DNA from 4 places in the Nocardia sp. NPDC050378 genome. Region 3 is predicted to be linked to each of the others. Evidence: riboswitches for the same ligand, from Rfam matches in the RefSeq annotation. Region 3 holds a riboswitch; each other region holds the start of a gene.

Region 1 (7,642 bases), on a different contig from region 3:
GGGCCTCGAGGTCGTCGACCGTCGTGAGCCCTTCGCGACGGCCGAGCAGGATCGAGGGGGTCACCTTCTCGACCACGCTGCGGATGAAGCCGCCGGGGACGGCGCCGCCGTCGAGCGCGTCGATCGTGGCCTTCACCGCGCCGCAGCTGTCGTGGCCGAGAACCACGATCAGCGGCACATTGAGCACCTCGACGCCGTATTCGATCGAACCGAGCACCGAGGCATCTACGACGTGGCCCGCCGTGCGCACCACGAACATATCGCCGAGGCCCTGGTCGAAGATCAGTTCCGCGGCGACGCGTGAATCGCCGCAGCCGAACAGGATCGCGTGTGGTTTCTGTCCGCCCACGAGCTTGGCTCGGTCGGCCGCCCCCTGGCTAGGATGCAGCAGAGTGTCGTTGACGAAACGCTCGTTGCCCTCGCGCAGCGACTTCCAGGCACTTATCGGATTAGAACCAGGCATACCGACCATTGTGCACACGCTATCGGTTACCAGCGAGTCTGCGCTGTTACGCCTCGGCAAAGTCGGCCTGGCAGAGATGGAACGGAAACAGTGAGTATCGACGCCGAGGTCCTGCTGGATTGGTTCGCCGAGCGGGCGCGCGACCTGCCGTGGCGGCGGCCGGAGGCGACCGCCTGGCACATCCTGATGAGCGAGATCATGCTGCAGCAGACACCCGTGGTCCGGGTGGAGCCGATCTGGCGGGAGTGGGTGGCGCGCTGGCCGGTGCCCTCGGCGATGGCGGCGTCGTCACAGGCCGAGGTGCTGCGGGCGTGGGGCAAGCTCGGTTATCCGCGCCGGGCGCTGCGGTTGCACGAGTGCGCGCGGGTGCTGGCCGCCGAGCACGGCGACGTGGTTCCCGCCGATGTCGACGTCCTGCTCGGCCTGCCGGGTATCGGCGCATACACCGCGCGGGCGGTGGCGTGTTTCGCGTACGGGCAGCGAGTTCCGGTGGTGGACACCAACGTTCGCCGCGTGGTGGCGCGAGCGGTACACGGCCGTGAACCCGGTAACCCGTCCTCGCGCGACCTCGCCGAAACCGAGGCGCTGCTGCCCGTCTCGGTGCCGCGGGCGGCGAAGTTCTCGGCGGCGCTGATGGAACTGGGCGCGCTGGTCTGCACGGCTCGCAACCCCGACTGCGGCAACTGCCCGCTGCCGCGCTGCGCCTGGGTCGACGCGGGCAGGCCGGCCGCCGAGGTGGTGCGCAAGGTGCAGAAGTACGAGGGCACCGATCGCCAGGCGCGCGGCAGGCTGCTCGACGTGTTGCGTGATGCGTCGGGTCCGGTCGAGCGGGTGCGGCTGGACATGGCCTGGGCGCGCGACCCGGGTCAGCGCGCCCGCGCCTTGGATTCCCTGCTGGTCGACGGGCTCGTCGAGCAGACCGAGGACGGCCTGTTCGCCCTGGCCGGCGAGGGAGCCTGAGACCCGGCACTCAAACCCGTGCCAGAAACCGTTCGACGTGCGCGCGGTATTCCTCGGGCCGCTCATCGTGAATCAGGTGCCCCGCCCCGAGGACTCGCACGTACTCCGCGTCCGGATGCACCTCGGCCATCGTCCGCATCTGCCCCGCCGGGGTGATGGTGTGCTCGCCCTCGATGAGCAAGGCGGGCACGCGCAGCGATTTCCATTCGTCCCAGAAGTCGCGCGTTCCCCATTCCTCGGAAATCGCGCGGAAGGTGTCGACCTCGCCGTGCAACCGGTAGCCGCCCGAGTCGGTGAACGCCCGCAGGAAGTACCGCCCGGCCACCGGCCCGAAATAGTCGAGCACGGCCCGGGCGTCGGGGAAGGGTTGCGGCCAGGAGTGGATGAGTTCGGCCCAGTGCGCAGCGGTGCGGCCGGTGAAGTCCGGTGCGATGTCCTCGACGACGATCGCGCGGACCCGGTCGGGGTGGGCCGCCGCGAACACCCACCCGTGCAGCGCACCCATCGAATGCCCGATCACGATCATCGGTTCGGTGATCGCCGCCGTGTGCTCGGCGAGGTCAGCGACGAACGCCTCGGTAGTGAGCTCCGCGGGCGGAACGCGGCCGTGACCTGCGGCATCGAAGGTGTACACATGTCCGAGCGCGCGCAACCACGGCACCTGATCCGACCAGGTACGCGCACTCCCCATCAGCCCGTGCAACAGCAGAATCGGCACCCCGACCCCACCTTCGTCGTACAACACCCAGCCGATTGTGCCAGCTCGAGCATCGGTTTTCGGCCGCCTCGAGCCGGACTGATCGGAGGGGTGCGACGAAGGAGCACCCGGCCCGCGGCGCCGGCCGCCATAGACTGAGCTCATGGCTGTTGTGAAGATCAATGCGATCGAGATTCCCGAGGGCGCGGGCCCGGAGCTGGAGAAGCGGTTCGCCGCGCGTGCTCACGCGGTGGAGAACTCGCCCGGGTTCCTCGGCTTCCAGTTGCTGCGCCCGGTAGCCGGTGACAACCGGTACTTCGTGGTGACGCAGTGGGATTCGGAGGAGTCGTTCGCCGCGTGGCGTGACGGCCCGGCCCGCACGGCGCACGCCGGTCACGGTGCCGACGGCGAGCGGCCCAAGCCGGTGTCGACCGGTGCGTCGCTGCTCGAGTTCGAGGTCGTGCTGGACGTGCCCGCGAAGTCCTGATCCGGGCGTTTCCCCTGGATGTATTGACGCGCGCTGGCAGCGGCTGTCACAGTTCGAGGGAAATTACGCGAGGGTGCGCGGTAATCCGGTGAGATTCCGGAGCGGTCGCGCCACTGTATTCCGTGCCGGATTCCGGTGCGGACAGCCAGACATCGGCACCCTCGCCTATCGCTTCGATCGCGGGACGCGCATCCCGGAGGAGGACCCGAATGGCTATCGCGCATTCACCCAGCCGGTCTACCGGCCTCGACACCCTGGCTACCGTGCTGGTCACGGCCGGTGTCGTTCTTCTCGCACTGCTCACGCTGTACCTGGTCGGTTTCGACCAGGGGGCCGTCTCGCGTAGCGGGATGTTCCTGCACGAGCTGATGCACGACGGACGTCACCTGCTCGGTGTCCCGTGCCACTGACCGGATCCTTCAAAACCCTGCTGTTACGTGGCCTGCTGGCCGGTCTGATCGCCGGCCTGCTGGCCGCGACAGTGGGCTATTTCATCGGCGAACCCCATATCGAGGCGGCCATCGCCATCGAGGAGGCCGGGTCCGGCGGGCATTCGCACGGGACCGTCGAGGACCAGGCGCACGACGAAGAACCGCTGGTCAGCCGATCTGGGCAGCAGGCGGGTCAGTTTCTCGCGCTCGCCCTGGCCGGAATGGCGTTCGGGGCGATCTTCGCCGCCGTTGTGCACGTGGCTCGCCGCTTTACCGCGCTGAGCGGGCCCCGATTGTCGCTGACCACAGCGGGTTTCGCGTGGGCGGCGATCGTCGCGGTGCCGTTCTTCAAGTACCCGGCCAATCCACCGGCGGTCGGCGACCCGGAAACCATCGATCAGCGCACCTGGCTGTGGGTGGCCGTTGTCGTGCTCGGCCTGCTCGCGGTCGCGGCGGCCGTCGCGGCCTATCGCGCGCTGGCCGGGCAGCTCGACTCGTTCCGGCTCGTTGCCGCGGTAGCCGCGTTCGTGCTGGTCACCACGGTCGGTTACGTGCTGCTGCCGGGCGTGAACGAGGTGTCCGACGACTTCCCGGCGACGCTGCTGTGGCAGTTCCGGGTGGCGTCACTGGCCGAAACCGCCACCCTCTGGGCGGCTTTGGGACTGGTGTTCGCCGCGCTCACCGAATGGTCCAGCGCGCGTAGCACTCCGGTAGCACGCGAGGTCGCTACCTCCGGGTGATCCTCGTGAGTACCACGAGAGGGCAGTGTCGGCATCATGACCGACACTGCCTTCTCTGTTTCCGTCGCCCGTCCGGGGGCGGTGCGCGTGGCCTTCGCCGGGCTGGTCACCGCGCTGGCCGCCGGGGTCGCCGAGGGACTGCTGCGCGCCGGACGCGGTGGGACCGAATTCGGCGCCACCGCAACGGGTCTGCTGCCCCGGCTGGCCATCTACCTGGTGGTGCTCGGGGTCGCGATGCACATGGCCAACGGCAGCCGGGTGTCGCGGGCCCTGCTCACCGTCGGTATCGGGATGATCGGGCTGGTCTCGCTCATCATCGAACCGCTGGCGGTACTGCTGTCCACCGACGACTTCGGCGCCCTGTTCGGTGAGCTCGCGCCCGATTCGGCTGTCCTCGTCGCCTGCCGGGCGGTGCACATCCTCGCGGTGGTGATCGCGATTCCGGCGATGTACACCCCGGCAGCGCACCGCTGGTTCACCCAGCGGTGAGTGTTCAGATGAGTTCGGCGTCCAGTTCCACCTCGGCGACACCGGCGAGCGCCTTGCTCACCGGGCAGCCGTTCTTGGCCGCGGTCGCCGCGGTGTAGAAGCCCTCGGCGTCGATCCCGGAGGCGACGGCGCGCACGGTCAGCTTGATCTTGCTGATCCGGAAACCGCCCGCGGGGTCGGGGCCGAGGGTCACGTCGGCGGTGACGTCGAGGCTCTCCGGCGTGCCGCCGACGTTGGCGATCTCGGCCGAGAGCGCCATCGAGTAGCACGACGAATGCGCGGCCGCGATGAGCTCTTCGGGGCTGGTGCCCTCGGCGTTGTCGGCCGCGCGGCGGGGGAAGGTCACGTCGTACTTGCCGACGCCGGAGCTGACCAGCTCGACCTGCCCGGAGCCGTCCTGCAGCCCGCCTGCCCAGAGTGTGCGTGCGCTACGAGTCGCCATCACGTTCCTTTCGTTAGCCAGAGTGTGTGTTCGACACCGAACCTACGTGAGCTCAGACCGGGATACTCGTCACTTCGTCGAGGCGTTCCAGCTTCTCCGGCCACACCTGCTGATGCAGGTCGCGGATGGCGGCGGTGGCGAAACCGGAGTGCCGCAACCGCAACCTGATGCCGCGTGGCTGTTTCAGGAACTCGGCGGCGACCACGGTCTCCACCCCTTCGGTCGCGGCGGTGACCCAGGTGAACTCGATCCGGCGGTTCGGCTCGAGCGCGAGGATGCGGCCGTAGTGCGGGTTGCGTTTCTCGGCCGAGCCGGTGTCGAAATAGAGGGGCTCGTTCACGGCGGGTCGCATCAGAACCGATCCGGGGACGGCCAGCCACAGGTCGAGGCCTTGGGTCCAAGCCGCGTACAGCAGGCTCGGCTGGGCCTTCATGACTCGCTCGACGGTGAGCTCGTGGGGCCGAGTGGACAGGTCCGGGGGGCGAACTGGCTGGTCCATCAGCCGACCCTACCGGTCAAGTGCCCACCGAGCCCGCATCGGGTGTGCCACAGCGTCACTCGGGGTTGGTGACGCGCGCGAGCACGATGCCACCGAGAATCAGCGTCAGGGCCAAGACCCGGCCCGCGCTGAGCGGGTCCTTGTGCACGAGCACGCCGAGACCGATCGCCCCGAGCGCGCCGATCCCGGTGAACACCGCGTACGCCGTCCCGACCGGAAGGGTCTGCATGGCGCGCGAGAGCAGGTAGACCGCCAGCGAGCCGAGCGCGATGCACAGCAGGGTCGGGCCGAACCTGGTGAAGTTCTCGGTGGGTTTGATGGTCTGCGACCAGGCGATTTCGACCAGGCCGGCCACGCCGAGCAAGACCCAGTTCATCGCGCGTAGTCCTTTGCGAGCACGCGTACTTCGGCGATCGCGGCGTCGAGTGAGGCCTCGTGCTCGGTACGCAGGTGGGCGAGGTTGGGGTCCGAGACCGCGTTGGCCAGTTCGGCATTGACGAAAACGGTATCGGTGACGGCGTAATGGCCCGCGAAGAAGTCGCGCAGATAGCGCTCCTGATAGTCGAAGGCGGCCTTCGGCGCGCCGGGCGAGTAGGCGCCGCCGCGTGCGGAGACGACGACGAAGCGCCTGTGCCCCAGCGACATCCGCGGAAAAGTCACCTGATCGAGCCAGGCCTTGAGCGTGGCGGGGATCGAGTAGTTGTACATCGGTGTGCCGATGAGGATCACGTCGGCGGCCAGCAATTGCGCGAGCAGGGGTTCGACGGTGCGCCACGCGGCGCGGGCGGCGGGGGTGACGGCGAGATCGGGCAGACGATCGAGGTCGGTGCTGCCCGCCGCGAGGACGGCATCACACAGCTCGGTCCAGCCCTCGTCGATGAACGGCGCGGGGTCGGTGGCGAGGTCGCGGTAGGTGTAGGCGCCCTCGGGGGCCGCCGCACGCCAGGCCCGCGCGAATTCCGCGCCGAGCCTGCGGCTGAGGGAAGTAGTCCTGGCACTGGCGTCGAGGTGCAGCAGGTGCGTCATGGTCGAACCTTTCGATAACCGGACGTTGTGTCCGCTTGACCCAAGGCTAGAACACAAGTGGACACCTTGTCCATATTTCTGGATCTCGGTTAGAGTCGACCCCATGGAGCCTCGATCCGATCTGCTCACCGGCACGGCACCACCACCCGAACGCACCGACGCCGCCCGCAACCGCGCCAAAGTGCTCGCCGCGGCGGCCGACCTCTTCGCCACCCGCGACCCGCGCACCGTCACCATGGACGACATCGCCAAGGCCGCGGGCGTCGGCCGGGGCACCCTCTACCGCCGCTACCCCGACCGCAATGCCATCGCCGTCGCCCTGCTCGACGAACACGAACGTGCCGTCCAGGAACAGCTCCTGCGCGGCGAACCCCCACTCGGCCCCGGCGCTCCCCCCGCCGAGCGGCTCGCCGCGTTCTATGCCGCCATGATCGAATTGCTCAGCGCCCACGCCCATCTGGTACTCGGCGCCGAAACCGGCGGAGCCCGCTTCGCCACCGGCGCCTACGGGTTCTGGGCACTGCACGTCCGGGCCCTGCTCGTCGAAGCCGGTATCCCCCAGCCCGATTCGCTGATCGATACCGTCCTGGCCCCCGTGGCGGCCGAGGTCTACCTTCAGCAACGCGAACGCGGCTTGTCCCCGGAGCAGATCACCGCGGGTCTGTCGGTCCTCGCTCACCGGCTGCTCGGGGGCGGGTAAGCGCGATGTGTCGGTGGCTACGGCTACCGTCACGCGGGTGAGGACACTGCCTACCGACGCCGAAGTCGACCGGTTCTGGGCCATGATCGAATCCGCCTGGGATGCCTGCGGCGCGCCACGAACCGAGGGTCGGCTCGACCAGTTCCTCGCCGAATTACGCGCGCTCAGTGCTGATTTCACCAGCGAGGAGCTCACTGCGCTGGACCGCGTGGCCGAGCGCGCGCTCTACGACATCGACCGTGCCGATATCCACGCGGTGATCGGGGGGTCCGACGACGGGTTCCTCTATCGCCGCGGCTTCGTCGTCGCGCTGGGTCGCGACTACTACCGCGCGGCTGTGGCCGATCCGGGGGCCGTGCGATCCCACGGCGAATGTGGGCAGATGGGCTACTTCTTCGCCCACCTGCACAAGGACCGGTTCGGGAGCTTCCCCGACCGGAATTCGGGAATCTCCAGGGAGACGGCGTCGAATCCGGCCGGGTGGTCCTGAATCGGGGTCAGGTGAGGTCGCGGCGGGCGGTGAGCCAGATGGTTCCCGTCGCGAAGATCGTCACGTAGACCGCGAGGACGACGAGGGACTCGCCACGGGTCAGGATGTCGAGGACACCAGGCGTCGCTGGGCCTTCCACCGTGCGCATCGCCCCTGCCAGTGAGCCCGCGGCGGTGCCGGGAAGCAGATCGGTGACCGCTTCGATGGGGCCGAATATC
Region 2 (7,642 bases), on a different contig from region 3:
TCCATGGAGACGGCGACTTCGGCGACGACTCGGCGTCCGGTGCTCTGCGGGGTATTCGACATGGGCGACATCCGTTCTCGTTCGGTTGCTAATTCAGAGGAACAGACGCCACAACGTGGCCGAACTCATCGGTGATCCGCGCCGCGCTCGTGTTTGCGCACCAGAAGGAAACGGTATCCGCCTAGTGTGAGTGGCGGATCGCCGCCGGAGCAGTGCCGACAGGAGAGGTCAACCGCATGCTGCGTGAATTCGTGGACAAGCGTGTAGTTCCCGCGCTCGACAAGGTCGCCCATGCGCAGGCACCGGTGGTGCGGCGCTACGTCGACTGGCTGGGGAGCAGGCACCCCGACGATTCACCGGTGGAACTCGTGCAGCGGCTGTCGCGCCAGTACCTCGTCGTCGTCACCGCCAGCGGCGTGACGGTGGGGCTCACCGCCGCCGTACCCGGTATCGGCACGCTGATCGGCCTGGCCGCCACCGGTGTGGACACCGCCGTCTTCGTGGAGGCATCCTCGGTGTTCTCGGTGGGCGCCGCCGCGGCGTACGGCATCGCGCCCGAGGATCCGCGCCAGCAGCGATTGGTGTCGAAGGTGGTGCTCGGCGAGTCTGGCACGAAGGTCCTCGAACAGACCGCGGGTCACACGAAGGGCCAGTGGCTCGCCGTGGTCACCGACCACATTCCCGGCCTGGCGAGCATGCCCGACGGGCCTGCCAAACGGTTCATCGTCAACTACCTGGTCAAACGCGGACTGCTGCTCTTCGGCACGCTCATCCCCGCCGGGATCGGCGCGGTGATCGGCGGCTACGGCAACAACGCCCTCGGTCAGCTGGTCATCGCCAACGTCTACCGCCACCTGGGCACCGGTTCGCCCGAGATGGTCGCCGCGGGCACCCGCGACGGTTCGTCTTGACCTTCGAGTCACTGCAACCCCGATCATGAGCCGGTGCCTGACACCGAACTGATCACCATCGGAGCGTTCGCCCGCGTCTGCGGACTGAACGCCAGCGCCCTGCGCTTCTACGCCGACGCCGGAGTCCTCGTCCCCGCCCTGGTGGACGAGGACTCCGGCTACCGCTACTACACCCCCGACCAGGCCGGTCCCGCCTGCCTGATCCGCCACCTGCGCGCCGTCGACATGCCGTTGCCGACTGTCGCGGCGGTGCTCGCCGAACCCGACGCCGCAAAGGCCGCCGCCCTCCTCGACGCCCATCTCGCCGAAATGCACTGCCGCCGAAGGGAGTTCGACGCCGCAGCCGCCGCCGCTCATCGGGCGCTCGGCGTGGACCCCCGGCCGTTGCCGGACCGACGTGACCACGGCGCGGTGCCCGGCACCGAACCCGACCAGGCCGTGCGGGTCGGCGGTCCGGCGCTCGCGGCAGCCATCGACCAGGTCTCCACGGCAACCCGCACCGATCCGGCCCTGCCCGTGCTCGACACCATCCTGTTCGAGGCCGGCCCCGACGAACTGATCCTCACCGCCACCGACCGCTACCGGCTGGCCTCGCGAACCCTGCGCCCGATGGCCTCGGCGACGGCCGAGTGGTCCGCGACCATCGATGCCGCCGAACTGCGTGCCACCGCGTCCTGGCTGCGCCGTCAGCACACGGTGATCCTGCGTCCCACGCCCGATTCCGTCGAATTCCGCACTGCCACCGAGGATTCGGCGGCGAGTCAGCGCTGCCGCCGCTCGCCCGAGGAATTCCCCGACTACCGCCGCATGCTGGCAGCCCTGCCCCCGACCCCGACCAGGGCTGTCCTCGACCGCGCGCACCTCCTGGAAACACTGGAACGCGCGGACTCACCGATCGTGACTCTGCGCTTCGATTCCCCGGACACGGCCACGATCTCGGTGCCGAGCCCGGACGCGTCGACCCAGGACGGCACGCCGAACCCGCCCACCGAGCTGCGTGCGACGGTCTCCGGCCCACCGATCAGCGTCCACTTCGCCGTAACCACCCTCTACCCGGCCGTCGCGGGCGCGATCGGCCCCGACATCATGCTCGACCTGTCCGTCCCCGACCTCCCCGCCCACATCCGCTCCGCCGACGACGGCGACCTCCGGACCCTCGCCATGCCCTGCGAACCGGCCCCTTGATCGCTCGACCTGCCGGGTTGTGGCCCGGCAGGTTCACCGCTACGTTAAGTGCATGCACAAGCATGAACTTACGGAAAGGGGAACCCCCTCGGTCGGCGACCCGGTCGAGGGCTGGTTTCGTGCTTCCGCTCTTGTCGCGACCGTCGATTCGGGTCTCGGCAAATGGCTGACGCTGCACCACGGCATCGGCCTCACCGAGTACCACGCGCTCCGGCAGCTTGCCGCCGCGCCGGACAAGGAGATCCGGGTCAGCGAGCTGGCCCATCGGATCGGGTTGAATCAGAGTTCGGTGACCCGATTGCTGGGGCGGCTCGAGGCAAGAGGGTTCACGCGGCGGGACTTGTGTTCGGAGGACGGGCGCGGTGTGTACGCCGTGATCACCGAGGAGGGGGAGGTGCTGGTCAGGGACGCGCGCGAACCCTTCCAGCTCCAGCTGGAACGTCTGCTCGACGACGCCGAAGAGCTGTCACCGATGTTCGACGCGCTGCTCGCGCGCCGAACGGGGAACCGGGACTCCTGAACTGACCTGACATGCCGCAGAGGTCTTCCGCTCGGCATATATATGTATGTACATCCATAGAAAGGTATTATCGTGAACTGGCTCTACCTCGCCATCGCCGTCGTCTTCGAGGTCACCGTCGCTCTGGCGGCCGGAAAAGCGAAGGGTTTCACCGACATTCGATGGACCGTCGCCACCCTGGTCAGCGGCGCGATCGCGACCTACTTCCTGAGCCTGGCGCTGCTCACCTTCGACGTCGGCGCCGGCTACGCGATCTGGACCTCCCTGGCCGGTGTCGGAATCGTCGCTCTCGGCGCGGTGCTGTTCGGCCAGCGAGTCGACTGGCGCAAGGCGGTCGGCATCGTGATCGTCATCGGCGGTGTCGTCGGCCTGCAGCTCAGCAGCGGCGCCTGAGCAACCTCGTCCCCGACCACTTCTCACCGAAAGGCCGAACAATGTTCACCCACAACCGCACTCCCGCCACCGCCTGGCTCGTCCTGCTCCTCGCCGGCGCCTTCGAAGTCGGATACGCCCTCGCCGTCGGCGGCAGCCACGGTTTCACCGTGCTCACCTGGTCGCTGGTGGCGATCGTCTTCTTCCTTCTCACCCTGTTCGCCCTCAGCGTCGCGCTGAGAACGATCGACGTGGGCATCGGCTATGCCGTCTGGGCGGGCATCGGCGCGGTCGGCGCCGCACTCCTCGGACCGGTGTTCTTCGAGGAAACGCTCACGCCGCTCAAAGCGTTCTGGCTCGCCGTGGTGATCGCGGGAGTGGTCTGGCTCAAACTCGCCGACCGCGCCGAAGCCGCCTGAGCGACCCCGGACGCGGGCTGGAAAGTTGCGGGCGCGGCCGGGCCAGTACCATCGACTTGCTCGGCGGGCGTCGAGGAAACCGGTGGAAATCCGGTGCGGTCGCGCCACTGTGAACAGCCAGACCCTCTCCGGCGAGCACCGCAACCCGATGGGCGCGTCAACCCGAGGAAGGTCTCACCCTGTGATCCTGCTGCTGTCCACCTCCGACACCGACCTGCTGAGCGCCCGCGCGAGCGGCGCCGAGTACCGGTGGGGCAACCCCGCCCGGCTGCTGGTCGAGGATCTCGGGCAGCTGCTCGACGGCGTCGACCTGGTGATCGTGCGTATCCTCGGCGGCAAACGCGCCTGGGAAGAGGGCCTGGACGCGGTGCGGGCCAGCGGCATTCCGATGGTCGCCCTCGGCGGCGAGATCGCACCCGACGCGGAACTGATGGAATGTTCCACCGTGCCGGTCGGTGTCGCCGCCGACGCCCACAACTATCTCGCCGCGGGTGGTGCCGACAACCTGCGTCAGCTCTACAACTTCCTGTCCGACACGGTGTTGCTCACCGGTCACGGATTCGAGCCGCCGGTCCAGCTGCCGACCTGGGGTGAGCTCGAACGCTCGGCGCGCATCCTCGAACCGCACGCCCCCACGGTCGCCGTCGTCTACTACCGCGCCCAGCACCTGGCGGGCAACACCGGCTACGTCGACGCCCTGTGCACGGCCATCGAAGCCAAGGGTGCGCGCGCCCTGCCTGTGTACGCGGCGTCGCTGCGGACCGCCGAGCCGGAACTGCTCACCCTCCTCGGCCGGGCCGACGCCCTGGTGGTCACCGTGCTCGCCGCGGGCGGCAGCAAGCCCGCCACCGCGTCGGCCGGTGGCGACGACGAGGCCTGGGACGTGGCCGCGCTGGCCGCCCTCGACGTGCCGATCCTGCAGGGCCTGTGCCTGACCAGCCCGCGCGCCCAGTGGGAGGCCAACGACGACGGCCTGTCCCCGCTCGATGTCGCCACCCAGGTGGCGGTCCCGGAGTTCGACGGGCGCATCATCACGGTGCCGTTCTCGTTCAAGGAGTTCGACGAGGACGGTCTGTCCACCTATGTCCCCGATCCCGAACGCGCCGCCCGCGTCGCCGGGATCGCGGTGCGTCACGCCCGCCTGCGTCATATTCCCAACGGCGACAAGCGGATCGCGCTCATGCTGTCGGCCTACCCGACCAAGCACGCGCGCATCGGCAACGCCGTCGGCCTCGACACCCCGGCGAGCGCCATCCGGCTGCTCACCGAAATGCGTTCCGCCGGTTACGACCTCGGCGACATCGCCGAGATTCCCGGCCTCGCCGAAGGCGACGGTGACGCCCTGATCCACGCCCTGATCGCGGCGGGCGGCCAGGATCCCGACTGGCTCAGCGCCGAACAGCTCGAGGGCAATCCGATCCGCATCGGCGCGACCGTCTACACCCGATGGTTCGAGTCGCTGCCCGCCGACCTGCGCGAAGCCGTGGTCGAGGCGTGGGGGCCGCCGCCGGGCGAACTGTATGTGGACCGTTCGGCCGACCCGAAGGGCGAGATCGTCATCGCCGCACTGCGTTTCGGCAATGTGGTGCTGATGGTGCAGCCGCCGCGCGGTTTCGGGGAGAACCCGGTCGCCATCTACCACGATCCCGATCTGCCGCCGAGCCACCACTACCTGGCGGCCTACCGGTGGCTGTCGTCGGCCGACGGTTTCGGTGCCGATGCGATGGTGCACCTCGGCAAGCACGGCAACCTGGAATGGCTGCCGGGCAAGACCCTCGGCATGTCCGCGTCCTGTGGCACCGACGCCGCCCTCGGCGATCTGCCGCTGATCTACCCGTTCCTGGTGAACGACCCCGGTGAGGGCACCCAGGCCAAGCGCCGCGCCCACGCCACCCTCGTCGACCACCTCATCCCGCCGATGGCTCGCGCCGAAACCTACGGCGACATCTCGCGCCTGGAACAACTGCTCGACGAGCACGCCAACATCTCCGCCCTCGACCCGGCCAAACTGCCCGCCATCCGCCAGCAGATCTGGACCCTGATGCGCGCGGCCAAGATGGACCACGACCTCGGCCTGGCCGAACGCCCCGACGAGGACGTCTTCGACGACATGCTCCTGCACGTCGACGGCTGGCTCTGCGAGATCAAGGACGTGCAGATCCGCGACGGCCTGCACATCCTCGGCCAGGCCCCCGAGGGCGAGATGGAACTCGACCTGGTGCTGGCCATGCTGCGTGCCCGCCAGCTGTGGGGCGGCGAACAGAACGTCCCCGGCCTGCGAGAGGCGCTGGGGCTCAGCGAAGCCGGAGACGAGGCACGGATCCGCGTCGACGTGGTGGAGGCCCGCGCGCGCGAGCTGCTCGGCGCCCTGCAGGCGACGGACTGGTCGGTGGACGCGGTCGACACCCTCGTCGACGACTACGCGACCGCGATTCTCGCTGGGGGAGTGGATGATTCGTCCGGAGCGAGCGGCGCTGCCGCCGCGAACGGCGGCATCGCGGTGAGTGGGCGCCTCGACGCGGTGAAGACCGTGCTGCGGTTCGCCGCGACCGAGGTCGTGCCCCGCCTGCGCGAGACCGGCATCGAGATCGCCCGGGTCCTGCACGCCCTCAACGGCGGTTTCATCCCCGCGGGCCCGAGTGGTTCACCCTTGCGTGGTCTCATCAACGTGTTGCCGACCGGTCGCAACTTCTACTCCGTCGATCCGAAGGCCGTACCCTCGCGACTGGCGTGGGAGACGGGTCAGGCCATGGCCGAGTCCCTGCTCGCCCGCTACCTGGCCGACCACGGCGAGTACCCCAAGTCGGTCGGCCTGTCGGTGTGGGGCACCTCGGCCATGCGCACCTCCGGTGACGACATCGCCGAAGTCTTCGCGCTGCTCGGCGTGCGGCCGGTGTGGGACGAGGCGAGCCGCCGCGTCACCTCGCTCGAGGTGATCTCCCTGGACGAACTGGGCCGCCCGCGCATCGACGTCACCGTGCGCATCTCCGGCTTCTTCCGCGACGCCTTCCCGCACGTCCTCGCTCTGCTCGACGACGCCGTGCGTCTCGTCGCCGCCCTCGACGAACCGGCCGACGCCAATTACGTCCGCGCCCATGCCGATGCGGACCTGGCCGAGCACGGCGATGCCCGCCGTGCCACCACGCGCATCTTCGGTTCCAAGCCGGGCACCTACGGCGCGGGCCTGCTGCAGCTCATCGACTCCAAGAGCTGGCGCACCGACGACGACCTCGCGCAGGTGTACACCACCTGGGGCGGCTACGCCTACGGCCGCGACCTCGACGGCGCCCCCGCCGCCGACGACATGCGCACCGCGTACAAGCGAATCGCCGTGGCGGCCAAGAACACCGACACCCGCGAGCACGACATCGCCGACTCCGACGACTACTTCCAGTACCACGGCGGCATGGTCGCCACGGTGCGCGCGCTCACCGGGAAGAACCCCGAGGCCTACATCGGCGACTCCACCCGCCCCGACGCGGTGCGCACCCGCACGCTCTCGGAGGAAACCACCCGCGTGTTCCGTGCGCGCGTGGTGAACCCGCGCTGGCTCGAAGCGATGCGCCGCCACGGCTACAAGGGTGCCTTCGAAATGGCCGCGACCGTCGACTACCTGTTCGGTTACGACGCCACAACCAATGTCGTCGCCGACTGGATGTACGAAAAGCTCTCCGAGAGCTACGTTTTCGACGATGTGAACCGCAAGTTCATGGAGCAGTCCAACCCCTGGGCGCTGCACGGCATCGCCGAACGACTGCTCGAGGCGGCCGAGCGCAAGCTCTGGGAGCACCCCGAACCGGCAACCCTGGACAAGCTGCGCCAGATCTACCTCGAGACCGAGGGCGAACTCGAATAGTCTGCCCGCGCGGCCTGCAGGAGAATCCGGTCACGGTAGATCCGCAGTGCCGCGATGACAGCCAAGACCGCGGTGAGCAGGCCGCAGGCGATGCGCACCGCATGCGCGACCTCGATCTCGGCAACCGTGCTGTGCAATTCGTCGACCGTGTACAGGGCGCGATCCTCGAACAGGATCGGCCAGCGCGGCCACAGGTACAGCATCGACAGCAGGAACATCCCCGAGACGAACGGCACCAGCGACGCGAGCAGCCAGCCGCGGGCGCGCCCCGACCACACACCGGCAGCCACGGCGAGCACAGCGCTCAGGGTCAGGAACATCCCCAGCGGGCGCATCACATCGCCGACCGAGACCACGGCGGTGAATGCCTCGCCCACCT
Region 3 (7,642 bases):
AGATCTACCTGGCTGCCGCGGCGCAGGTGCGCAGCAGGCTGGCGGTCGACGGGTTGCTGGCGGTCCGCGAGCGGGTCCGGTTGCGCACCTCCGCCCTCGCCGACGACGCCCCGCTCGTCGGCGCCGCCGAACTGGCCTTCGCCGAGCTGCTCACCGATCCGTTGCAGACCCTGGCCCGCGCGCAAAACGCCTGACCTGGGTGCGAGCACCGAGTAGATTTGCCGATATGCCAAGTGACCTGCAGCTGAAGATCATGAACGGCGTTCACCGTGCCCTGCTCGCTGTCACCGGTGGGCGGATCGGCAAGACCGTGATGGGGATGCCGTCGCTCGAACTCACCACGATCGGACGCAAGTCGGGTCAGCCGCGTTCGGTGATGCTCACGGCTCCGATCCTGGAGGAGGACCGGATCGTCGTCGTCGCCTCGCGCGGCGGCGATCCCACCCATCCCGCCTGGTTCCTGAACCTGCGCGACAACCCCGAGGTCGAGGTCGCCGTGCAGAACGGTCCGCGCGAGCCGATGATCGCCCGCGTCGCGACGGAAGCCGAACGGGCGGACCTGTGGCCGCAGGTCGTCGCGACGTACAAGGGATACGGCGACTACCAGACCAAGACCACCCGCGAGATCCCGCTGGTGCTGCTCACCCGGCGCTGACCGGTCAGCGCACCGCGTCGTCGGCGCGCGGGACCACGGTCGAGGCGGGCACCAGGTTCCAGGCCTCCAATTGCTTGCGGATCTGCTCGGCGGCGTCGATATTGAGCGGTCCGCTCGTCCACAGGGCGTAAGGCAGATTGAAAAAGCGGCTCTCCCGCACCGCCCGCAGGTTGTTGATGCCGGGTTTGCCGCGCAGTATGTCGACCTTCTGTGCGTAGGTCTGGCCGGGGTAGTCGACGAACATGACGGCGTCGGGGTCGGCGGCTGCCAGGCGCTCCCAGGAGACCTTGGTCCAGGTGTCGGCGACGTCGTCGAGGATGTTGCGGGCGCCCGCCGCCTCCAGAATCGCCTGGGGCGCACCGAATTTCCCGCTCGAATAGATGGTGTCGGTGCCGCTGTCGAAGAGGAAGACGGTGGGGGCCTTCGCCGGTTTCGGAGCGGCCGCAAGGGCCGCCAGCCTGGTGTCGAGATCGGCGGTGACCTCGCCTGCGCGGGCGGTGCGGCCGGTGATGACACCCAGATCGGTGAGATCGGTGCGCAGCGCCGTCCACGGTTCCACGGTGCCGCGCGCGGCACCCCCGTCGGCCTGGCGGCAGCTCTCGGTGAGTACGTAGGCGGCGATGCCGTCTTTGCGCAAGGAGGCGGGGGTGAGGTTGCTCGCCTCGTCGTAGCCGTAGCTCCAGCCGGCGACCATCACGTCGGGTCGTTGGGCGAGAACCGTTTCGCGCGAAGGATATTCGGGGGCGACGTCATTGAGGCCGTCGACGATCTCGGCGCCGTAGTGGGCGCGCAGGGTGGCCGCGTCGCGTTTGACACTGGAGACCGCCGCGACCTGATCCTGGGCACCCAGTGCCAGCACCATCGAGATGAGATTGCCGTCGTTGACGAACATGCGCTGTGCTGGTGCCGGGAAACCGGTCTCCACACCGCAATTGCGAACCGTCACCGTGGTGGTGGATTCGGCGGCGGTGCCGGTGCAGGCCGCGAGTACGGCGGCGAGTGCGGTGGTGGCCAGGATCCGGCCGGGGTGCTTGTTCATCGTCGTGCCTCTCGCGGGGTGATCAACAGGTGGTCCTCGCCGGTGACCGGATGCCGGACGCGGTTGGCGTCGACACCGAAGACCTCGGCGACGACGGCGGGGGAGAGCGCGTCGGCCGGTGGCACGGGTGGGCGGGCAGAACCCTTGTGCAGCACGATGATCCGATCGCAATAGCGGTCCGCCAGCGACAGGTCGTGCAGGGCGGCGACCACCGTGCGGCGCAGACCGCGGACCAGGGTGAGCAGTTCGAGCTGGTGGGTGACATCGAGGTGGTTGGTCGGCTCGTCGAGGAGCAGGACCGGGGTGTTCTGGACGAGTGCCCGGGCGAGCAGGACGCGTTGACGTTCGCCGCCGGAGAGTTGTCGCACGGGTCGCTCGGCGAAGCCGTGCAGGTCGACCGAGGCCAAAGCCTGTGTCACGCGCTGCTGTTCGCGCGGTGCGCCGAGACCCCACGGCGGGAGATACGGCGTGAGGCCGAGCGCGACGACCTCGCCGACCAGCATGTCGTCGGGTGGGATCTCGTCCTGCGCCACCAGGGCGACGGTCGCGGCGCGGCGGCGGGGGCGCAGCTCGTGCAGGACCTCGTCGTCGACGAGTACCCGGCCCGAACGCGGCCTGTGCACGCCGGACAAGGTGCGCAGCAGGGTGGTCTTGCCGCTGCCGTTGGGCCCGACGATCCCGATGGTTTCGCCCGGCTCGATCGAGAAGTCGACACCTTCGACAACGATGCGTCGACCGATCGCGCAAGAGAGGTCGTGCACACGGATGCGGCCAGCTGCGAGGGGAAGTGGCTCGGTGGCAGGCGTTTCCGGTCTGGATGTGTGCGGTTCGGCGCCGGAGCGCGGGTTCGGTCCGAATGCCTGCGGCTCGTCGGGCGAATGCGTGTCGGGTCGGTGGGTCTGCGGGCTCAGCGGATGTTCGTCGTTCATGAGGTGCCGAATCGGTAGCGGCGCCTGCCCATCAGCAGCAGGAAGGTGGGGGCGCCGATGAGGCCGGTGAGGACACCGACCGGAATCTCGGTGGGGCGCACCAGCACCCGGGTGGCGGCATCGGCGACCACCAGGAACAGTGCCCCGCACAGCGCGCAGGCGGGCAGCAGATCACGATGTCGTGGGCCGACGATCATGCGCGCGGCATGCGGGACGACCAGGCCGACGAAACCGATCCCACCCGACACCGCCACCAGCACACCGACGAGCACCGCGAGCAGCACGAACAACCCGATCCGCAGGCCGGTCACCGGTACGCCGAGGGAGGAGGCGGTGTCGGCGCCCAGGGTGAGGGCGTCGAGCCAACCCGCGATCGCGACCAGGATCGTGGCACAGAGCGCGACGACGATCAGCGGGAGGGCAAGGGTCGACCAGTCCGCGCCCGCGAGGCTGCCGAGCAGCCAGAACAGCACCGATTCGGCGGCGGCGGGATCGGTGCTGCGGAACACCAGGTAGCTGCTGCACGCGGCGAAGGCCGAGCCGAGCACGGTACCGGTGAGCACCAGCCGCAACGGGGTGAGTCCGCCCTGCGCCAGGGCGATGAGGAATACGAGGGTCGCCGCACCGAAAGCGCCGGCCAACGCACCACCGGACAACGCCCATATGCCCGCCCCCGCGAACAGGCCGGAGGTGATGACGGCCGCCGCGCCGACGGCCGCGCCGGAGGAGACACCGAGCAGGTAGGGGTCGGCGAGCGGGTTGCGGACCAGGGTCTGCATCGCGGCGCCCGCCACCGCGAGACCGGCACCGACCACGGCGGCGAGGATGGTGCGCGGGACGCGCAGCTGCCAGACGATGGTGTCGATGCCGGGGTCGGTGGGGGTAGTTCCGGTGAGCCGGGCGCCGAGAGTGTCGAGCACCGCGCGCACCGGAACGGTCTCCGCGCCGAAACCGGTGGCGGCGATCATGGCGACCAGCAGCAACACCGCGAGCACGGGTAGTGCGAGCGAGATCCGTGCACGGATCATCGCGGCTTCTCCAGAGGCAAGGCGCGGCCCTTTCAGAGGGTGCCCGGCGAGGGAGGTCTGACTTTCGCCGTGAGGCGATCACAGTGGCGCGACCGTCCCGGAATTGCACCGGATTCCCGCACCCACCGGGGATGACCCACCGACTGTAGCGTGGCACCGGGTGCCGGCACAGCGCCGGGTTCGGCTCACGGTAAGGCAAAGGGTGTTCGCCGGTTTGTCCGGTTGCTTGAATCCGGGTATGTACCGACCGAACACCTCTGCGCACGGCCTGCGTGGCCGCGTCACCGCCGCCTTCCTCGCGGTGGCCACCGCTGCGACTCTCGGCCTGACCGGGTGCGCGGGCGGCGACGACAAACCACTCGGCACCCCCGACGCACCGCTGCCGACCGATGTTCCGCCGGGCACCACCCTCGTGGTCGCCGACCAGCAGGAGCGGTTACAGCACGCGCTCCGGCTCTCGGGTGAGCTGGACAAGCTGCCGTTCAAGATCGAGTTCGCGAATTTCGTCGGCGGGCCCGCGATCCTGGAGGCCTTCCGGGCCGGCGCGGCCGATGTGGGCCAGGTCGGTGACGTACCGCCGATCCACGCACTCGCGGCGGGACAGGACGTGCCGATCGTCGGCTCGTACCAGACCAATCCGCAGGCGCTGAAACTCGCTGTCGCCCCGGGCTTGTCGATCACGAAGCTCACGGAGTTGAAGGGGCGCAAGATCGCCTACGCCGAGGGCACCGCCCAGCAGGCGGCGGTGTTGAAGGCGCTGAGCAAGGCGGGTCTGAAAACCGGTGACGTGCAATTGATCCGGTTGCAGCTCGCGGAGTTCCTCGACGCGGTGCGCACCGGACAGGTCGAGGTGGCGCCGCTGATCGAACCGAATGTGACCAGGTTGCTGCGCACTCCCGGCACGTCGCTGATCCCGGATTCGGAGACGAGCGGCATCTACAGCGGGCTCGCCTATGTGTACGCGCGACGTGCCGTGGTGCAGGATCCGGCGAAGGCGGCCGCGACCCGGGCCCTGGTCGGCGCGTTCGTGCGGGCATGGCACTGGACCAACACCCACAGTGCCGAATGGGCCGAGGCGTACTACGTGCGCAACCAGAAGGTGAGCCCCGACGACGCGCGGCGAATCGTGGAGTCGCTCGGCACCTATACGTTCCCGCACCTGGACCAGCGGCTGGTCGCGCGTCAGCAGAGCACGATCGACGCGATCGATGCCGCCGGTGAGTTGCCGAGGAAGATCACCGCCGCCGACGGTTTCGACCTGCGTTTCGACGCGGCGGTCACCGAGGCCGTCACCGCGAGCGGCGCGGCCTTCGCCGGGGCGGTGAGCTGATGGCGACCCTCGAAGCCGGTGTGTTGCGGCGCGTACGGGCACACCGGACCGGCGAACCCGAATTGGCTCCGCGTGGACGCGGTAAGCGAAGGCTCGGCCCCGGCAAGCCCATTCCGTTCGGTTTCGCGCTCGGTCCGGCGTTACTCGTCGGCGCGTGGGTCGTCGGATCGGCCACGGGTGCACTCGATCCCGAGACATTGCCCGCACCGTGGACGGTCGCGCGGACGGCGGGGGAGTTGATCGCGGACGGGCGACTGCAGTCCAATCTGCTCACCTCGCTGCAACGGGCGGTGATCGGGCTGGTGCTCGGTGTGGTGATCGGGGTGGTGCTGGCGCTGATCGCCGGGTTGAGCCGAATCGGGGAGGCGCTGGTCGACGGCCCGGTGCAGATCAAACGCGCCATTCCGACGTTGGCGCTGATCCCGCTGTTCATCGTGTGGTTCGGGATCGGTGAGGAGATGAAGCTGATCGTCATCACGACCAGCGTGCTGATCCCGATCTACCTCAACACCCATGCGTATCTGCGCGGTGTGGACGCGCGGTACGTGGAGCTGGCCGAGACGGTGGGGCTGTCGCGGTGGGGATTCCTGCGCCGCGTCGCACTGCCCGGGTCGCTGCCCGGCTTCTTTCTCGGGCTGCGGCTCGCGGTGACGATTTCGTGGCTGGCGCTGGTGGTCGTCGAACAGGTGAACGCGACCAGCGGCATCGGATACCTGATGACGCAGGCGCGCACCTACGGACAGATCGACGTGATCGTGGTCGGCCTGGTGATCTACGGACTTCTCGGACTCTTCGGCGACCTCGCCGTGCGGACAACGGAACGAAAGGTGCTGGCATGGCGACAGACGCTGGGCGACTGATCGAGCGCGACGACCGCGCGGTGGTGCGGACCAGGGGTCTCACCCGTGGCTTCGGGCAGCGTGTCATATTGCGGGGTATAGATATTGCGATCCGTCGTGGCGAGTTCGTCGCGCTGCTGGGGCGCAGCGGGTCCGGTAAGAGCACGCTGTTGCGCGCCCTGGCCGAACTCGACGCACAGGTGCCCGGTTCCGGGGAGCTCACCGTTCCCGGCCGACGCGCTGTGGTGTTCCAGGATTCGCGGCTGCTGCCCTGGGCACGGGTACTCGACAATGTGGTGCTCGGACTCACCGGCCGCGACGCCGCCGAGCGCGGCCGGGCAGCGCTGGCCGAGGTAGGCCTCGGTGGACGCGAGAAGGCTTGGCCCCGTGAGCTTTCCGGTGGCGAACAGCAGCGGGTGGCGCTGGCCCGATCGCTGGTGCGTGAGCCGGAACTGTTGCTGGCCGACGAACCGTTCGGCGCGCTCGACGCCCTCACCAGGATCCGCATGCACTCGCTGTTGCAGGCGCTGTGCGCACGGCATCAGCCCGCCGTGTTGCTGGTGACCCATGACGTGGACGAGGCCCTGCTGCTGGCCGACCGGGTACTGGTCCTCGACGAGGGCCGCATCGCCATCGATCAGCGCATCGATATCGCCCGACCGCGCAGGCACGCCCACCCCGAGTTCATCCGGCTGCGCGAGGTGCTGCTGACCGGACTCGGCGTGGACACCACCGACCTCGAGACAGTGAAGCAGGCATCGTGAACGCACCACGGCAATTGAGTCTGAACGCCTTCATCTACCCGTCCGGTCATCACGAGGCCGCGTGGCGGCATCCCGACAGCCGGCCGGACCGCATCTACGACGTGACCTACTACCAGGAGATCGGGCGCACCGCGGAGGCGGCGAAGCTGGACGCGGTGTTCTTCGCCGACGGGCCCGCCTTGCGTACCGATGTGCGCCACAACGCCGCACCAGGGCTCGAACCGATCACACTGCTCACGGCCATCGCCTCCGCCACAACACATCTGGGGCTCATCGCCACGGCGTCGACCACGTACTACGAGCCGTACAACCTCGCACGGTTGTTCTCCTCGCTCGACCACATCTCGGGCGGCCGGGCGGGCTGGAACATCGTCACCACCGGAACCGATGTGGCGGCCGCCAATTTCGGCCTCGAACGGCATCCCGATCATCGTGAGCGGTACGCCAGGGCGCGTGAATTCGTCGACGCGGTGGTCGCGCTGTGGGACAGCTGGGAGGACGACGCGATCGTGCTCGACCGGGCGGCGGGCATCTACGCGGACGCGGACAAGATCCATCCGATCGATTTCGTCGGTGAATACCTGCGGGTGCGTGGGCCTTTCAACTCGGCCCGGACACCACAGGGGCGACCCGTGCTGGTGCAGGCCGGTGCGTCCAACGAGGGCCGTGCGTTCGCCGGCCGGTACGCCGAGGCGATTTTCACGGCACACCAGCGCCTTTCGGATGCGCAGGCCTTCTACGCCGACATCAAGGCCAAGGCCGCCGAGTACGGGCGCGACGCCGAGGCGGTGCGGATCCTGCCGGGCATCAGCCCGTTCATCGCCGACACCGAGTCCGCCGCGCGGCGTCTGGAGCGCGAGTTCAACGAGCTCACCGTGCCGGAATACGGGTTGAGGCAACTGGAATCGATCACCGGGACGTCGCTGCGCGGGTACGCGCTCGACGAGGTGGTGCCGGTGGAGGTCTTCGCCGGGGCGGGCGATGTCACCGACAACGCGCGCAGCAGGCTGCAGGTGGTGGCCGGAATCGTCGAGCGCGAACGACCGACCCTGCGCGGA
Region 4 (7,642 bases), on a different contig from region 3:
CGAATCGTTATAATCCCAGGTCGTGTTACCCACCAGTACGCCACGCCGCCCCAACGCTTGGGAGAGCCCGATTCGCCCGGTAGAGTTTGGACGGTCGTACACATCCAGCGCGAGTGGCGAAATTGGCAGACGCGCCAGATTTAGGTTCTGGTGTCCACGGACGTAGGGGTTCAAGTCCCCTCTCGCGCACTTCTCTTGTTCATCGGTGCCTCGGGTCCGCACCTCGACCGCTACCGGCAGCGTTCTTCCCCGACGCGGTCAGCCGGACAGGTGAACCACCTTGTCTGCCAGACGCTCGATCACGGTGTCCTGGTGGCTGATCACGATCAGTGCCAGCCCTGCGTTGCGTAGTTCATCGAGTAGATCGATCACCGTTCGGCGCGTGTGCGGATCGAGGGCGGAGGTGATCTCGTCGCAGATCAGGACGCGGGGTTCGGCGGCGAGTGCGCGGGCGATGGCGACCCGCTGGAGCTGGCCACCGGAGAGTTGGCTGGGGCGGCGGGTGGTGAGGTGGTGGTCCAGGCCTACGTCGTCGAGGAGTCGCCGGGTCCGCTCGGTGACGGCGAGGCCGTCGATGCCGTGGAGTAACCGCAGGGGTCGACCGACCTGGCCGCCGATGCGATAAGCGGGGTTCAGCGAGGTCGCGGGATTTTGCGCGATCAGTTGGATGGCGCGACGGTGGTCGAGCGACCGTCGATCGACGCGGGGATGCACGCGGCAGCCGTCCAGTTCGATTGTCCCGTGCACGGGTTGGTGTAGGCCGACCAGCGCGCGGGCCACGGTGGTCTTGCCCGCGCCCGACCGACCGGAAATGGCGACGCATTCGCCGGGGTGGAGCGCGAACGACACCCCTTCGACCACCGGTTCGGCGTTCCGCCGGTGCGTCACAGTGAGACCGTCCACCTGCAAGACGGGCTGGGTCGCGAATGGGAGGCGCGGCACACGGGTCACCGGGGAGGTGGCGGCGACGCGGTCGCGGTAGCGAGTCATCGAAACCACCCGGCCCCGATCCAGTTCCAGCACATGGTCGATCAGCGAGGACACCGCGGTGAGGTCATGGGTGATCACCAGCAGAGTGGTCGAGGTTTCGCGGCGAATTCGGTGCAGCGTCTCGAGTAGACGGTCGCGGGTGCGGGAGTCGAGGCCGGTGGTCGGCTCGTCGAGGACCAACAGCGCCGGATCGCCCAGCAGCGCCATCGCCAGCAGAACCCGCTGTTGCTGACCACCGGACAGTTCGTGGGGAAATCGTCGCGCGAACTCGCGATCGTCGGGAAGGTCTACTCGACGCAATGCTTCGGCGACGGTGGCACGAGTGGTGGATGTGCCGCGAGCCCTGGCGATTTCGGCGATGGCGGTGCCGATGCGCAAGGCGGGATTGAGTCCGGTGGCCGGGTCCTGGGGGACATAGCCCACCGTGCGGTGTCGGTCGCGACCGCCGATACCGACGGTGCCAGAGGCCGAGAGCCCGGGGGCAAGCGCCCCGAGTACGGCCAGCGCCAAGGTCGTCTTGCCCGCACCGGACGGGCCGATCACGGCTACGCTTTCCCCCGCGCCGATCGTGAACGAAATAGATTCCAGGACAGGAGTTTTGTTCGCATCGCGGACAGTGAGCCCAGCGACCGACAGTCCGGTACCGGTGCCGTCGAACCGCGGCGGTTCAGGTGCGGAGCGACGGTGCTCGGTGCCGAACGCGTGGTCGGTGACCATGTTGACCGAGACCACCAACACCATGATCAACAACGCGGGCGCGAGCACCGACCACGGTTGCAGCGCGAATCCGGGGCGGTTCTCGGTGATCATCAGCGCCCAGTCCGAGGAGGGCGGGCGCAGGCCGAGACCGAGGAATCCACTCACCGCGACCAGCGAGATCGTCGCCGACATCCGCACGCCCGCATCGGCGAACACCACCGACCGCAGATTGGGCAGCACCTCCACCACCCCGAGCCGCCACAGCGGTTCGCCTCGCGCACGCGCGGACTCCACATACCCGGTGGCGGCGAGTTCGAGGACACAGGTGCGCACGATCCGGATGATCCAGGGCACCGATGCCAGGGCCGCTGTCACCACGATGGCCGCCGGGCCCGGCCCCATGGCGGTGGCGATCACCGCCAGCAGCAAAAACCACGGGACCACGATGATCGCGTCGACCGGCGCGGTGATCCAGCGATCCCAGGACCGCCGCAGGCCCGCGAAGGCACCGAGCACCAGCCCGAGCGCGTACGCCACAACCAGGGCGAGCCCAGCGGTCGACAACAGCGCGATGCCGCCGTGTAGCACGCGCGAGAGCACATCCCGTCCGACCACATCGGTGCCAAGCAGATGCCGCGCCGACGGTGACTGGAACGGCGCGGCGGTCGGGACGGTCGGCGAATAGGGCGCGAGGACCGGTCCGAACACGACGAGGAACAGTACCGCCACGGCGACAGCGAGCCAGCCGGACCGTATTCGCCTGCGCCCCTTCCTCTCACGATCCGTCACGGCCCACCTCCCGCCGTGCTCTTGGACTCACCGCGAGGGTGAGCAGATCCGCGACGAGGTAGATGACGATCCCGACGGCCGCCAGTAATACTGCCGCCGACTGGACGAACGGGAAATCGCGAGCCTCGATGGCGCGCAACAACTCCTGCGACAGACCTGGATAGGAGAACAGCGTCTCCACCACCGCGACGCCCCCGATCAACCCGACCACCGTACCCGCGAGTGGATGAATCGAGGCGGACACGGCGTTGGGCGCGACGTGGCGCAGCATCAGCCGCACCCCGCCGACACCGTTGAGCCGAACCGACCGGATATAGGGACTGGCCATCACCTCGGCCGTCTGAGCGCGCACCATCCGCACCGGATGCGGGGACAGCCCGATGAGCAGACAGGTCACCGGCAACACCAGGATCTCCGGGCGGGTCAACGCACTGACCCCGGTCGGCAGCAGCGAAACGGCGGGCAGCAGCCCCAGCGACAGCGACACCGTCGCCACCAGCAGCACACCGAAGACGAACGAGGGCACCGACTCCGCCGCCAGGGCACCGACGCTGATCACGCGGTCGGTGCGCGACCCGGCCCGCGCACCGGCGACCAGCCCGAGCGTGAGCGCGGCCGGAACCAGCAGGACGGCGGTGACCACGGCGAGGGTGACACTGTTGACCGCGCGCCCGAGCAGCACATCGCGCACGGGTCGACCCGAAATCAGCGAGGTGCCGAAATCGCCCTGCGCGAACCCGATCAGCCATTCCGCGAAGCGCACCGGAGCCGGACGGTCGAGGCCGAGCTCGGCGCGCAACGCGGCGAGTTGCTCGGGAGTGGGGGCGCCACCGCCGGTGCGCGAGAGGATCACCGTCGCCGCGTCCGAGTCCAGTACCTCGAACAGCGTGAAAACCACCAGCGCGACAGCACAGAGCACACCGAGCCCGCCGACGACGCGCCGTGCGGTGTAGGCGATCACGACCGGCGGGTCATTGCTCGGCCAGCCAGGTGGTCGCGTAGTTCGCCCAGTCGTCGGTGCCGGGCACACCGTCGCGAACACCACCCACGAAGTTCTTCGCCGCGTCGGGCCGCTTGGCGAAGCTGAAGAGGATGTAGCCGCCTTCGTTCCAGAGTTGTTCTTGCAGTTCGCGATACAGTTCGGCGCGCCGAACCGGGTCCATCGCCGCACGCGCCTGCGCGAACTCGGCATCCCAGTCCGGGCGCCGCCAGCCGGTGCCGTTGCTCGGTGAGTCGCTGGTCATGGTCTGGCCGTAGAAGTAGTCGAGACTGTAGTTCCACCAGCCGACATGACTGAGCGGAGCCTTACCGCTGACCTGCGAGAAGTAGGTGTCGGCAGGTACCGACTCCAACTTGATCGTGATACCGGCGGCTTTGGCCTGCTCGGCGAACAGTGTCGCCGATTCGAGCATGCCCGGTGAGCCGTCGGCGGTCGGCAGCGTCACGGTCAGCTGCTCGTGCCCCGCCGCGCGCAAAAGCTCACGCGCACGCTGCGGATCGTAGGACCGTTGCGGCAGCGTGTCGTGATAGAACGGGGCGCCTTTGCCGTAGATGTCGTTGCCGACCTCGGCGTATCCGTAATACACCGACTCCACCATGGCCTCGCGGTCCACCGCCAACCGCATCGCCTGCCGTACTCGCGGATCGTCGAACGGCGCTGTGTCCACTCGCATTTGGAACGCACCCATCAATCCGGCCGGTGGCACGACCACCGTGACGTTCGGATCGTCGGCCAAGGTGCTCGCCTGCAGGTACGAGATCTCGTGTGCCACTTCGGCCTCCCCGGACAGGAAGGCGTTCACACGCGCTTCGGTCTCGGCGATCTGGATGATCTCCACCTCGTCGAGATACACCGGTCCGTCCCAGTAACGCTCGTTGCGGCGCAACAGGGTGCGGTCACCGGGCGACCACCGCACCAGCGCGAACGGCCCGGTGCCGACGGGCAGTTCCGAGCCGTCGATGGTGCCCGTGCCGTCCTTGACGATGTAGCAGTACCAGCCCGCCAGCACCGAACCGAAGTCGGCCAGCGGTGTTTTCATGGCGACCACCACGGCGAGGTCGCCGTCGGCGCGGGTGCGCGACATGTCGACCGCGGCGAGATCCCCCGACGAGCTCTTGGCCGGGTCGAGCATCCGCTCGAAGCTCCAGAGCACATCGCGCGAGGTCAGTGGGGTGCCGTCGCTGAAAACCACGCCGGGGCGCAGAGTGATCCGCCACTCGCTGCCGTCGGCGTTGGGTTCGAGCGACTGCGCGAGGCGGTAGCGCAGGGTGAGGTCGTTGTTGTAGGCGACGAGCTTGTCCCAGACGTTCTTCGACACCGCCCCGCCCGCCGAACTACCGGCCTGATGCGGGTCGAGCACGTCCGCGCTCGCCGAACGGCCCGCGATCACTGATCGCAGACGACCGCCAGGCCGCGGCGGACCCAGCGCAGCGCCCGATGGACTGCCCGGCGAACCGCAGCCGGTCGCGATCGCGCCGAGCGTGAGCGCGCCGGCGAGCAGGAAGGTGCGACGGCCGAAACCTGACCGTGCCGATGTGGAGTTGTCCATAGCCATCCTCGTGGGTGATCCCGATACGCGGGCGCAGGTATCCTGGCTCCCGGATCGACGCTCCCCACCGGCCTTCCAACCTGGGTAGGTCGTGGCCATGAATCGGCGGATCGCTCCTCGGTGACAGTTGCGGGACAGCCCCGGATTCGCACCGGTGTTCCCTACGCCCGGGTCAGACCTTACCGTGGCCTCCCGTCGCACCTCCCCGACATGCGGCGCACGGCGACTGCCGCGTTTGCCGATGACGTGCTTCACCATTGTCGGTGGAGTTCCTTGGCCTAAGATGGTCGGCGCAGCTGGTTCACGTTCACCGTGCGGAGTCGGAGCCCCGAACTCCGGTGATCGTGTCGAAACCGGACACCGGAATACCGGTGTCCGGCGAGAGGGAACCCGGTGGGAATCCGGGACTGTCCCGCAGCGGTGAGTGGGAACGACCGCCGTCAACGAGCACTGGGCATCCGCCTGGGAAGCGACGGCCACTAGGTCGGCCGAATCAGGCCGGTGCCCGCGAGTCCGAAGACCTGCCCGCTGTGCCGGACACGCCGTGTCCGGCGGCCTTCGCCTCGAGGATTGGGCGCACAGACCGACAAGCGACCCGCCGGACTCACCGGAACGGGCGCGTGAGCTCGCCTCGCACGCCCCCGCGCGGTCGGCGGTCGGTGCTACCCGTGACAGGCCAGGGCTATCCGCATCCGCACCGGAGACGATGACCATGTCCGTTTCATCCAGCTTCTTCACCGCAACCGTTCTCGGACTCCCCCGCGTCGGGCCGAACCGTGAACTCAAACGCGCCACCGAGGCCTACTGGGCAGGCACGGCCGACGCCGAGCACCTGCACACCGTCGCCCGCGAACTGCGCCGCAGCGACCTGACCGGCCTCTCCGCCGCAGGCCTCGACTCGATCCCCGTGGGCACGTTCTCCTACTACGACCAGGTGCTCGACACCGCCGTGCTGTTGGGCGCGCTGCCCGCTCGCGTCGCCGACATCGCCGACCCGCTCGACCGGTACTTCGCCGCCGCACGCGGCACCGACACGATCGCCCCGCTCGAGATGACCAAGTGGTTCGACACCAACTACCACTACCTCGTGCCCGAAATCGACTCGGCGACAGAGTTTTCCCTGAATCCGGACAAGTTGTTCGCCGAGCTCGCCGAAGCCGCGACTCTGGGGATTCCGGCCAGACCGGTCGTCATCGGACCGCTCACCTTCCTGAAGCTGGCCAAGCACGCCGCAGGCGCGCCGCTGGACCGCCTCGCCGAGCTCGTGCCGCTCTACCGTGACCTGCTCACTCGTCTGGCCGACGCCGGGGTGGAGTGGGTCCAGATCGACGAGCCGATCCTCGTCACCGATCTCGACGACGCCGAGCTGGCCGCCGTCCGCGCCACCTACACCGAGCTCGCCTCGTCCACCGCCCGGCCCGCGATCCTCGTCGCCACCTATTTCGGCCACGCCGGCGCCGCACTCGCCGAGATCGCAGCCACCCCGGTCGAAGCCGTCGCGCTCGACTTCACCACGGGAACCACCGTCGAAGCCGTCGCCTCGGTTCCGGCGCTGTCGCGCAAACTGCTGGTCGCCGGCGTCGTCGACGGGCGAAACATCTGGCGCACCGACCTCGACGGTGCGCTGAGCACGCTCGGCTCGCTACTCGGCAGCGCGGCCTCGGTCGCGGTGTCGAGCTCCTGCTCACTGCTACATGTCCCCTATTCGCTGGCCCCGGAAACCGGGTTCGACGACCGGCTGCGTTCGTGGCTGGCCTTCGGCACCGAGAAGGTCGACGAAATCCGTGTCCTGGCAACGGCCCTCACCCGCGGCACCGACACGGTCGCAACCGAGCTGCGCGCGGCGCGCGACGCCGTAGGATCTCGCCGCAGCGACCCGCGCCTGCACGACGACACTGTCCGCGCCCGCCTGGCGGCACTGACCCCGGCCGACACCGAGCGTGCCCCCGCCGACGAACGCCGGATCGAGCAGCGCGCACATCTGAATCTGCCGCTGCTGCCAACCACGACCATCGGCTCCTACCCGCAGACCTCCGCGATCCGGCTGGCTCGCGCCGCACTGCGCAAGGGAGAGATCGATCAGGCGGAATACGCCTCCCGCATGCGGGCCGAGATCGACGACGTGATCGCTCTGCAGGAACGTCTCGGCCTCGATGTGCTCGTGCACGGCGAGCCCGAACGCAACGACATGGTCCAGTATTTCGCCGAACTCCTGGACGGCTTCGCCACCACCGACAACGGCTGGGTCCAGTCCTACGGCACCCGGTGCGTGCGTCCACCGATCCTGTTCGGCGACGTCACCCGGCCCGCACCGATGACCACCGGCTGGATCCGCTACGCCCAGTCCCGCACCGACAAGCCCGTCAAAGGCATGCTCACCGGTCCCGTCACCATCCTGGCCTGGTCCTTCGTTCGCGACGACCAGCCCCTGGCCGACTCGGCCCGTCAGGTCGCCCTGGCCATCCGGGACGAGGTCACCGATCTCGAGCGCGACGGCGCGCGCATCATCCAGGTCGACGAACCCGCCCTGCGCGAACTGCTTCCACTGCGCGCCGCCGAACAACCCGCCTACCTGGCCTGGGCGGTGGACTCGTTCCGGCTGGCAACCGCCGGTG

The links. Region 3 has a riboswitch for cobalamin ahead of AB0I35_RS26175 (iron ABC transporter permease). Riboswitches for the same ligand answer to the same signal wherever they lie in the genome.
Region 1: another riboswitch for cobalamin. It lies ahead of AB0I35_RS29555 (CbtB-domain containing protein); the one in region 3 lies ahead of AB0I35_RS26175 (iron ABC transporter permease).
Region 2: another riboswitch for cobalamin. It lies ahead of cobN (cobaltochelatase subunit CobN); the one in region 3 lies ahead of AB0I35_RS26175 (iron ABC transporter permease).
Region 4: another riboswitch for cobalamin. It lies ahead of AB0I35_RS29405 (ABC transporter substrate-binding protein); the one in region 3 lies ahead of AB0I35_RS26175 (iron ABC transporter permease).

What each region holds. Positions count from the first base shown of each region.
Region 1 covers NZ_JBFAKI010000022.1:9,627-17,268, reverse strand. Annotated here, with positions in the region: gene AB0I35_RS29575 (carbonic anhydrase) at 1-463, opposite strand, end outside; gene AB0I35_RS29570 (A/G-specific adenine glycosylase) at 554-1,423, shown strand; gene AB0I35_RS29565 (alpha/beta hydrolase) at 1,434-2,168, opposite strand; gene AB0I35_RS29560 (antibiotic biosynthesis monooxygenase) at 2,284-2,607, shown strand; cobalamin riboswitch at 2,634-2,783, shown strand; gene AB0I35_RS29555 (CbtB-domain containing protein) at 2,817-3,017, shown strand; gene AB0I35_RS29550 (CbtA family protein) at 3,008-3,778, shown strand; gene AB0I35_RS29545 (hypothetical protein) at 3,815-4,267, shown strand; gene AB0I35_RS29540 (OsmC family peroxiredoxin) at 4,272-4,709, opposite strand; gene AB0I35_RS29535 (SRPBCC domain-containing protein) at 4,762-5,208, opposite strand; gene AB0I35_RS29530 (multidrug efflux SMR transporter) at 5,264-5,584, opposite strand; gene AB0I35_RS29525 (NAD(P)H-dependent oxidoreductase) at 5,581-6,234, opposite strand; gene AB0I35_RS29520 (helix-turn-helix domain-containing protein) at 6,338-6,934, shown strand; gene AB0I35_RS29515 (DUF4240 domain-containing protein) at 6,972-7,424, shown strand; gene AB0I35_RS29510 (ABC transporter permease) at 7,432-7,642, opposite strand, start outside.
Region 2 covers NZ_JBFAKI010000007.1:296,025-303,666, reverse strand. Annotated here, with positions in the region: gene AB0I35_RS18725 (dihydrofolate reductase family protein) at 1-62, opposite strand, end outside; gene AB0I35_RS18720 (hypothetical protein) at 237-911, shown strand; gene AB0I35_RS18715 (MerR family transcriptional regulator) at 945-2,096, shown strand; gene AB0I35_RS18710 (MarR family transcriptional regulator) at 2,149-2,616, shown strand; gene AB0I35_RS18705 (SMR family transporter) at 2,689-3,009, shown strand; gene AB0I35_RS18700 (multidrug efflux SMR transporter) at 3,051-3,407, shown strand; cobalamin riboswitch at 3,429-3,555, shown strand; gene cobN (cobaltochelatase subunit CobN) at 3,589-7,263, shown strand; gene AB0I35_RS18690 (hypothetical protein) at 7,233-7,642, opposite strand, start outside.
Region 3 covers NZ_JBFAKI010000016.1:4,380-12,021, forward strand. Annotated here, with positions in the region: gene AB0I35_RS26155 (ROK family protein) at 1-194, shown strand, start outside; gene AB0I35_RS26160 (nitroreductase family deazaflavin-dependent oxidoreductase) at 227-655, shown strand; gene AB0I35_RS26165 (ABC transporter substrate-binding protein) at 660-1,694, opposite strand; gene AB0I35_RS26170 (ABC transporter ATP-binding protein) at 1,691-2,623, opposite strand; gene AB0I35_RS26175 (iron ABC transporter permease) at 2,620-3,651, opposite strand; cobalamin riboswitch at 3,684-3,807, opposite strand; gene AB0I35_RS26180 (ABC transporter substrate-binding protein) at 3,890-4,981, shown strand; gene AB0I35_RS26185 (ABC transporter permease) at 4,981-5,841, shown strand; gene AB0I35_RS26190 (ABC transporter ATP-binding protein) at 5,817-6,584, shown strand; gene AB0I35_RS26195 (LLM class flavin-dependent oxidoreductase) at 6,578-7,642, shown strand, end outside.
Region 4 covers NZ_JBFAKI010000021.1:76,460-84,101, reverse strand. Annotated here, with positions in the region: tRNA gene AB0I35_RS29420 (tRNA-Leu) at 108-189, shown strand; gene AB0I35_RS29415 (ATP-binding cassette domain-containing protein) at 259-2,478, opposite strand; gene AB0I35_RS29410 (ABC transporter permease) at 2,465-3,439, opposite strand; gene AB0I35_RS29405 (ABC transporter substrate-binding protein) at 3,450-5,027, opposite strand; cobalamin riboswitch at 5,042-5,211, opposite strand; cobalamin riboswitch at 5,366-5,571, shown strand; gene metE (5-methyltetrahydropteroyltriglutamate--homocysteine S-methyltransferase) at 5,734-7,642, shown strand, end outside.